DNA from 3 places in the Citrobacter sp. KH_055_1 genome. Region 2 is predicted to be linked to each of the others. Evidence: predicted binding sites of a transcription regulator. Region 2 holds the regulator's gene; each other region holds the start of a gene.
What was found. Region 2 encodes LexA, which represses DNA repair genes until DNA is damaged. Its sites were predicted from a motif close to TNCTGTATGTACATACAGNA; they were not measured.

Region 1 (3,283 bases), 1.4 Mb from region 2:
CGTCTGAGCCGTAACGTCACCCCCGAGTCAGCCCTATTTCGCCATGCTATCCGCATGTCGTTGGTGCTCTGTGTCGGATACGCCATCATCCAGATAACCGGTATGAACCATGGATACTGGATCCTGCTAACCAGTCTGTTTGTCTGTCAGCCAAACTACAACGCCACCCGACATCGCCTGGCCCTGAGAATTATTGGTACCTTAGTCGGAATAGCGATTGGTTTACCCATTTTGTGGTTCGTCCCCTCTCTGGAAGGGCAGCTCATCCTGTTGGTGATTACCGGCGTGCTCTTTTTCGCCTTTCGCAACGTACAGTATGCCCATGCGACCATATTTATCACCCTGCTGGTATTATTATGCTTTAACCTGCTGGGAGAAGGGTTCGAGGTCGCACTGCCGCGAGTCATCGATACGCTGATCGGCTGTGCGATTGCCTGGGCTGCCGTCAGTTTTATCTGGCCAGACTGGCGTTTTCGTAATTTACCACGGGTCATCGAACGAGCAACGGATGCTAACTGCCGCTATCTGGACGCTATCCTTGAGCAATATCATCAGGGCCGTGATAACCGTCTGGCATACCGAATTGCCCGCCGTGATGCACATAACCGTGATGCGGAGCTTGCTTCCGTGGTGTCGAACATGTCGAGTGAACCAGATGTTACAGCCCAAACGCGCGAAATGGCATTCCGTTTGCTGTGCCTCAACCATACCTTCACCAGCTATATTTCCGCTCTCGGCGCTCACCGGGAACAGCTGACTAACCCGGAAGTCCTGGCATTACTGGACGACGCGGTCTGCTATGTTGATGATGCGCTTCATCATCAACCCGCTGACGAGCAGCGCGTATACCAGGCTCTGGAAAGTCTTAAACAACGGATTCAACATCTTGAACCGAGCCAGGACACCAAAGAACCGCTGGTCGTACAACAGGTTGGATTATTGATTGCGCTGTTACCAGAAATCAGTCGGTTACAGCAACAAATCGCGGCATTACCCATTAGTAACCCGGTTCAGGCTTAAGTGAACTCACCCACTCAACCAACTCCCGGCGGCGAACCGCCGGGAGTGCTGCTTCATGTATCCCACTGATTGCGCCCTCAAGCGCATAAAGAATTTTCACTGTCAGCGATGGGTTAATTTGCAAAAGCTTTAGCCAACACATTTGAGCACCCAGGGTGCGTAATGTACCCTCATCGTTAATCCCGGCTTCACTCAGTAGGGTCTCCAGATGAAAGGAAATGTTCGGCAGTTCCCGTAACCGGTGTTGCGAAACACGCGTCTGTTTTTCTTTTACTGCGGCATCCAGCGAATATCGTGATAAAGACACCAACTGCGGATGGTTTCGCCACAGCGCATCATTAACTTGATAATAGTTGAGTATCACGGGACGTCCCCGCTTCATAAACGTCAACCAGACCGGGGAATGTTTTACACAGTACTGTACGCTTTGCTCGCAGGCCCGCAGGTATAACTCACCGTCGGCAACCATTGCAAAGACCGTATCGCCCACCGTCAAGCTATAACTGCCAAATAAAGAGCGGTAGCTAATTGTACCTAAAGAGGCCAAATATTCTTGTGATTTATAGATCCTGGCATAAGAGAGGTTTTTCATAAAAGTCCTTTTAAATCATAAGATAATGGAATGATTTCCAGTAACAGATCCGTTAATGACGACGATAGGCAACTTAGCCCCAAGGGGCAAGATGAATTTTATATTTCCCGCCACGACGGCTAAAAATTGCGAGTCTGTTTCCGAAAATAAGGTTGATCTTTAGTGATAGCAGGGTTACTGTATATCCATACAGTAACTCACAGGGCTGGATTGATTATGTACACTTCAGGCTACGCAAATCGTTCTTCGTCGTTCTCTTCAACATCAAGCAATAGTGCGCGCGTTTCTTCAGAAAATGCGACTGCCGGGCTTATCAGTGAAGTGGTCTATCGCGAGGACCAGCCCATGATGACGCAATTACTGCTATTACCCCTGCTTCAGCAGTTAGGGCAGCAATCACGTTGGCAGCTCTGGCTTACGCCACAACAAAAGCTGAGCCGTGAGTGGGTGCAATCAGCGGGGCTTCCATTAACGAAAGTTATGCAAATAAGTCAACTATCTCCCTGCCACACGTTAGAATCGATGGTTCGCGCGCTGCGCACCGGCAATTACAGCGTGGTTATTGGCTGGCTGACTGAAGAATTAACAGAAGATGAACATGCAGAACTGGTGAAAGCTGCAGATGAAGGGAACGCAATGGGATTTATTATGCGTCCTGTTCGCGCTCAGGCACTTGCGGGGAGACAGCATTCCGGGCTAAAAATTCACTCGAATTTGTATCATTAAGTAAAATTAGGATTAATCCTGGAATTTTTTTTCATACCTCAATCTGCCATTGAGATATAACGCATATTTTGTGTGAACGCCTGTCAGAAGCGGTTTTAGAGAAGTTTTGAGTTCAATTAATCAGCCATAAATGTTAAATATTGTGTATACAAGCCTTTTTTTTTCATATGCCTGACAGAGTTCACACTTGTAAGTTTTCAACTACGTTGTAGACTTTACATCGCCAGGGGTGCTCGGCTTAAGCCGCAGATATCGGTAGAGTAACTATTGAACTGATCCCCGGGTGAAGAATTTAACCGTGTTATCTCTCTGGAGATAGTCATGGCGAATTTTGGATGATAACGAGGCGCAAAAAATGAAAAAGACAGCTATCGCAATTGCAGTGGCACTGGCTGGTTTCGCTACCGTGGCGCAGGCCGCTCCGAAAGATAACACCTGGTATGCTGGTGCTAAAATGGGCTGGTCTCAGTTCCATGACGTAGGCAACAACCAGATCAACAACGCCGGTCCTACCCACGAAAGCCAACTGGGTGCTGGTGCGTTCGGTGGTTATCAGGTTAACCCGTACGTTGGTTTTGAAATGGGTTACGACTGGTTAGGTCGTATGCCGTACAAAGGCTACACCGACGGCACTCATCAAAACGGCGCTTTCAAAGCTCAGGGCGTTCAACTGACCGCTAAACTGGGTTACCCAATCACTGACGATCTGGACGTTTATACCCGTCTGGGTGGTATGGTTTGGCGTGCTGACGCTAAAAACAACGAAGGCTTTAAAGACCACGACACTGGCGTATCCCCAGTATTCGCTGGCGGCGTAGAGTATGCAATTACTCCTGAAATCGCTACCCGTCTGGAATACCAGTGGACCAACAACATCGGTGACGCGAACACCGTTGGTGGTCGTCCGGATAACGGCCTGTTGAGCGTTGGTGTTTCTTACCGTTT
Region 2 (3,283 bases):
ATCCTCATCGTTAGGTTGTGAATAGCGAGAGTGCTGCGTCCAGACACGCTATGTTTTTGCTGGACGTGAGAATAAGTGTAGTCAGTGATTCTGAGTTCTATTTATTATTCGGAATTTTTAACCATACGACTCAGGCAAACCAGGTGCCATTTCGCCAGTGACGCTGCCAGATAAAAGCCAGCGAGAGTCCGCGCAGCGCCAGAAAAACGGCGAGTGCCAGCCACAAACCGTGGTTGCCTAACAGCGGTAACGTGAATAAGGTTAAGCCGAATCCCGCAGCGGCAACGGCCATACTGTTACGCATTTCCGCAGCACGCGTTGCGCCAATAAACATGCCGTCCAACAGGTAACACCAGACGCCCACCAGTGGTAACACCACCTGCCAGATAAGGTAACGATCGGCCAGTTGCTGAATCTGCGGTAGTGAGGTCAACGACGCAATAATGTGCTCGCCAAACAGGGCATAGACCAGTGAAAAAAGGATCGCCACAATGCCCGACTGTCGACACGCCGCGCGCCAGACATCCAACAGTTGGCTGCCATCCCGCGCACCATAAGCCTGACCAGAGTGCGCTTCCACGGCATAGGCAAATCCGTCCAGCGCATAGGCGGTGAAGGTCAACAGGGTCATCAGAACGGCGTTGACCGCAATAATATCGCCCCCGAGACGCGCCCCGAGTACCGTAATCGCACCAAAACACAGCTGCAGCAACAGCGAACGCAGCATGATGTCGCGGTTAAGCGCCATCAGACGGCGGAAGTTTCCGCGCCATGCCTGTTTCAGCATCATGAGCGAAACACCGCGCAGGTGGAGAACCTTGCGCACCATCAGCAGGCCAATCAGCAACGTGGCATATTCGGCAATCACCGTCGCCAGCGCGGCGCCCTGCACGTTCATATGCAGCCCCATCACCAGCCATATATCGAGCACAATGTTGAGGATATTGCCGACAATCAACAGGATCACCGGTGCTCGCGCGTACTGAACGCCCAGCAGCCAGCCAAGCAGTACCAGGTTCGCCAGCGAGGCAGGCGCGCTGAGCCAACGGATTTCAAGAAAGCGCCGGGCCTGTTCCAGTACCGCTTCGCTCCCCCCCACGATGTGTAACGCCAGATCGATAATCGGCGTACGAAATAGCGCAATTGCCGCCCCCGCCCCCAAAGCCAGAATCAGCGGCTGCACCAGTGCTCGGGCCAACGCCTGCGGATTTTTTGCGCCAAATGCCTGAGCCGTCAGCCCGGTGGTACTCATGCGTAGAAAGAGCAGCAGCATAAAGAGAAAACTGGTTGCCGTCGCCCCCACGGCGACACCACCCAAATAGACCGGGCTATCCAGATGACCAATCACAGCCGTATCCACCAGTCCCAGCAGGGGAACGGTGATATTGGAGAAAATCATTGGCAGGGCAAGGTGCCAGAGTGCTTTATCAGAGGAGGTAAAAAAAGGCATACAGGAGAGCCTGAGAAGACGTTAGAGATACTGGAAAAAATCGTACAGGCCCGGTAAACAGAGTGCCACCGGGCACGTTGCCGGATGACGACGTAACCGTCTTATCCGGCCTACAGGAAATCAACAGACCGTTACAGCCATTCACCGTTACGGATAACGCCGACGGCCAGTCCTTCAATGGTGAAGTTCTGCTCACGCAGGTCGACAACGATCGGTTTGAACTCGCTGTTTTCTGGCAGAAGCTCGACCTTATTGCCCTGTTTTTTCAGGCGTTTAACCGTCACTTCATCATCAATGCGGGCAACAACCACCTGGCCGTTACGCACGTCCTGTGTCTTATGCACTGCCAGCAGATCGCCATCCATAATACCAATGTCTTTCATTGACATACCGCTGACGCGCAGCAGGAAATCAGCATTAGGTTTGAACAGGGATGGATCAACCTGATAGTGGCCTTCGATGTGCTGTTGCGCCAGCAGCGGCTCACCTGCAGCAACGCGGCCTACAAGCGGTAATCCTACCTCTTCTTCATGCAACAGACGAATACCACGCGATGCGCCAGAGACGATTTCGAGCACCCCTTTACGCGCCAGCGCTTTAAGGTGTTCTTCAGCCGCGTTTGGGGAACGGAATCCCAAACGCTGCGCGATCTCCGCACGCGTCGGTGGCATACCTGTCTGGCTGATGTGATCCCGAATGAGATCAAACACCTCTTGCTGCCTGGCCGTTAACGCTTTCATTCCGCCCCCTGGGTGTATATACAGTTATGCTGTGAGTATATACAGCTAAAGGCGATTTTGGAACCGCAAACTGCACAAAAAACAGGAGATTTATGAAGTTGTGGAATCCTTATCGAAAATGGGACCACAACAGGATGCCCCAGGTGATCAGGGCGACAAAAATAGACAGCAGAACAGCCGCCGACCCCATATCTTTCGCTCGACCGGAAAGTTCGTGATACTCCGATCCAATACGGTCGACCACTGCTTCAATAGCGCTGTTTAAGATTTCAACGATCATCACCAGCATTACTGAACCAATCAACAACACACGGGTAATGGCGTCGACGTCCAGCCAGCAGGCGATGGCGACGCCCAGCAGTACGGCAACACTTTCCTGACGAAATGCCGCTTCATTTATCCATGCGGCGCGAAAACCTTTCCACGAGTAGCCAGCAGCTTTGATAATTCGGGTGAATCCAGTGGTATTATTGGCCATCAAAAGAACCTTTTTACATTATTAGCGTCAATGTCATTGTAACGTTACCCCGTTTGTTTCAGGGTGTGGCAAAGCAGCGCGAAGTATGACGGGATACACCAGAAATTCACTAAACTTTCTGATATCCTTGCAGCGCATTTGCATTATTAACCAGAGGCTTTACATCGTTTATGTCCGGCTGGCCACGAATTTACTACAAATTACTGAATTTACCATTAAGCGTCCTGGTAAAAAGCAAGTCTATTCCGGCAGAACCTGCCCCGGAGTTGGGGCTCGATACGTCTCGTCCCATTATGTACGTCCTACCGTACAACTCAAAAGCAGACTTGCTGACGCTACGTGCCCAATGTTTGGCGCACGATCTTCCCGATCCCCTGGAACCGCTGGAGATAGACGGGACTTTACTGCCGCGCTACGTGTTTATTCACGGCGGTCCGCGTGTGTTCACCTATTACACACCAAAAGAAGAGTCCATCAAGCTGTTCCATAACTATCTCGATCTGCATCGCAGCAATCCTGACCTGGATGTGCAGATGGTGCCGGTTTCGGTGATGTTTGGCCGCGCGCCTGGCCGCGAAAAAGGTGAAGTCAACCCGCCGCTGCGCATGCTGAACG
Region 3 (3,283 bases), 2.2 Mb from region 2:
CTGTTTGTTCTTCAGAATTTCCGTAAAAAGAACGGCTATTTTTCCTTTTCCTGAGGACATGCTGTTGAAACGCCGTTTGTTTATTGCCGCTTCCCTTTTCGCGATGAGTTTTTCCTCCGCCTTTGCGGCGGATGTCGCCAGTTTTGCTTCCCAACCTCCGGCTATCAATGCGGGTGCGTGGGTGCTGATGGATTACACCACAGGCCAAATTCTTACCGCAGGTAATGAGCACCAGCAGCGTAACCCCGCCAGTCTGACCAAGCTGATGACCGGCTATGTTGTTGACCGCGCCATCGACAGCCAGCGTATTAGCCCGTCAGATATTGTCACCGTTGGGCGTGACGCGTGGGCGAAAGACAATCCGGTATTTGTCGGTTCATCGTTAATGTTTCTAAAACAAGGTGACCGCGTTTCAGTACGTGATTTAAGTCGCGGCTTAATTGTCGATTCCGGCAACGATGCCTGCGTTGCGCTGGCGGATTATATCGCCGGTGGGCAGCCACAGTTTGTCGCGATGATGAACAGTTATGTGCAAAAGCTGAAGTTGCAGGACACCCATTTTGAAACGGTGCACGGACTGGATGCCCCAGGCCAGCACAGTTCGGCTTACGATCTGGCTGTGTTATCGAGGGCTATCATTCACGGCGAGCCTGATTTCTATCATATGTACAGCGAGAAGAGCCTCACCTGGAACGGCATCACCCAGCAGAATCGTAACGGTTTATTGTGGGATAAAACCCTGAACGTGGATGGGCTAAAGACGGGACATACCTCTGGTGCCGGGTTTAACCTGATTGCATCTGCGGTAGACGGACAGCGTCGATTAATCGCCGTTGTAATGGGGGCCGAGAGTGCGAAGGGGCGTGAAGATCAGGCGCGTAAGCTGCTGCAATGGGGACAGCAAAACTTTGACACAGTGCAGGTTCTGCGTAGTGGTAAGCAGGTCGGCGTTGAGCGGATCTGGTATGGCGATAAAGAAAAAATCAGTCTCGGTACCGAGCAGGATTTTTGGATGGCGCTGCCTAAAGCCGAAGTGGCGAATATTAAAGCAAAGTATGTGCTTGATAAGAAAGAGCTGGTCGCCCCCATTGCCGCACATCAGCGCGTGGGCGAAATTGAACTCTACGACCGGGATCAGCTGGTGGCGCATTGGCCGCTGATGACGCTGGAGTCAGTCGGTGAGGGGGGCGTGTTTTCGCGCCTGAGCGATTATTTTCACCATAAGGTGTAGATTTCTGTTTGTGCACCAAACTGGCAAGACTGCGAATCTGCTCACATAATAATCACTATTTCCTTGAGGCCGTAATACGTAGAAATTATACTGTATTTTTATACAGTGCCATGCAGGAGGTTATATGGAGTATGAGATAAAGCAGGTAGAAAGACGCAGGATTGCCGGGTTTCACATGGTTGGACCGTGGGAACACACGGTAAAGCAGGGGTTTGAACAGCTGGTTATGTGGGTCGACGGTAACCAGATTGTGCCGTTGGAATGGATAGCCGTCTATTACGACAACCCAGACGTGGTTCCGGCAGATAAACTGCGCTGCGATACCGTAGTTTCAGTGCCTGAAGGTTTTGAGATCCCCGAAAACAGCGAAGGGGTGATCCTGACTGAACTGGCGGGCGGCGACTATGCCGTGGCCGTTGCCCGTGTTGAAAACCATGACTTTGCCACACCCTGGTATCAGTTTTTTGACCGTCTGTTGCAGGATTCGTCCTGGCAGTTATCGGCCAAACCGTGTTTTGAAATTTACCGAAACAATGGTGTGGAGGACGGATACTGGGATATTGAAATGTACGTGCCGGTGCAGGCGAAGTAACGGTTTTGGGTGTGAATCAGGATAAAAGGCCTGTTGATAACGGTGATGTTTTCACTGAAAAAACAGGTACAATTCTGTTCTTTGCTATTCCCTGACGGAGTGCATGAGTGCGTGCAGATAAGTCACTGAGTCCTTTTGAAATTCGCTTGTATCGTCATTATCGTGTGGTGCATGGTATTCGCATCTCGCTGGCGTTTCTTCTCACTTTTCTGCTGGTTCGCCTGCTGGACATCCCTGAAGGTACCTGGCCTCTGATCACGCTGGTGGTGATCATGGGGCCGATTTCCTTTTGGGGCAATGTCGTCCCCCGAGCTTTTGAGCGTATTGGTGGCACGATTCTGGGTTCGGTCCTTGGGCTGGTGGCGCTCCGGCTGGAGCTCTTTTCATTGCCGCTTATGCTGATATGGTGTGCGGTGGCGATGTTCCTGTGCGGTTGGCTGGCATTGGGTAAAAAACCGTATCAGGCGCTGCTGATCGGCATCACGCTGGCCGTCGTGGTTGGCGCACCTGCGGGCGATATGAACACGGCACTCTGGCGCGGGGGGGATGTGATTCTCGGCTCGCTACTGGCAATGCTGTTTACCTGGATCTGGCCGCAACGCGCATTTATACACTGGCGTATCCAACTGGCGCACTGCATTACCGGCTATAACCGTGTATATCAGGCCGCGCTATCACCCAACTTACTCGAACAACCCCGGCTGGATAAGCACTTACAGCAGTTGCTGAGTGACGTCGTTAAAATGCGCGGCTTAATCATTCCGGCCAGCAAAGAAACGCGCATTCAAAAATCAGTTTTTGAAGCCATTCAAACGATTAATCGGAATCTGGTGTGCATGCTTGAACTGCAAATCAACGCGCTGTGGGCAACGCGGTCCAGTCATTTTGTGATGTTGAATGCGCATACGCTGCGTGAAACTCAGCTCAGAATGCAACAGGCACTGCTGACGATAACGCACGCTCTCTATGAAGGTAATCCGCAACCGGTGCTTGCCAACACCGAAAAACTCAATGATACGGTGACCGAGATGCGTCAGCTGATTGATGAACATAAGGGCGACAACGTTGCAGAAACGCCTATTCATGGTTATGTCTGGCTGAATATGGAGATGGCACGACAGCTGGAACTCCTCTCACATTTAATCTGTCGTGCTTTGCGCAAATAAAGCGCAGATGAGGGGATTGGTTCTACTGCTGCTTCGATTCAGCAACGATTAAGGGTATGATACTGAAAAAGGCTAAAACCATTGGTAACTGCAATGGCTTTACCCTCGATAATTCAGGTTTCAACCGTGTATTGTCAATGCAGATGCAACTTGAAGTATGGCGGGCATGAAAGTAATGTTGACCCACTTTAGCCGTTGTTTAAACGAATCCGAATCTCACATTATCAGGGGTGTAAAAATGGAAACTACCAAGCCTTCTTTCCAGGACGTGCTGGAATTTGTTCGTCTGTTCCG

Region 1: a site for LexA is predicted at 1,788-1,807, ahead of sulA (SOS-induced cell division inhibitor SulA). Genes of this name have one in related genera too.
Region 3: a site for LexA is predicted at 1,320-1,339, ahead of sbmC (DNA gyrase inhibitor SbmC). Genes of this name have one in related genera too.

What each region holds. Positions count from the first base shown of each region.
Region 1 is NZ_CM174473.1:3,040,158-3,043,440, forward strand. Features, by position in the region: gene yccS (YccS family putative transporter) at 1-1,020, shown strand, start outside; gene AC3ITF_RS14495 (TfoX/Sxy family DNA transformation protein) at 998-1,612, opposite strand; gene sulA (SOS-induced cell division inhibitor SulA) at 1,829-2,338, shown strand; gene ompA (porin OmpA) at 2,694-3,283, shown strand, end outside.
Region 2 is NZ_CM174473.1:4,414,402-4,417,684, forward strand. Features, by position in the region: gene dinF (MATE family efflux transporter DinF) at 131-1,450, opposite strand; gene lexA (transcriptional repressor LexA) at 1,582-2,190, opposite strand; gene AC3ITF_RS20770 (diacylglycerol kinase) at 2,300-2,668, opposite strand; gene plsB (glycerol-3-phosphate 1-O-acyltransferase PlsB) at 2,839-3,283, shown strand, end outside.
Region 3 is NZ_CM174473.1:1,856,853-1,860,135, forward strand. Features, by position in the region: gene dacD (serine-type D-Ala-D-Ala carboxypeptidase DacD) at 59-1,231, shown strand; gene sbmC (DNA gyrase inhibitor SbmC) at 1,356-1,823, shown strand; gene AC3ITF_RS08575 (FUSC family protein) at 1,931-2,989, shown strand; gene AC3ITF_RS08580 (DUF496 family protein) at 3,228-3,283, shown strand, end outside.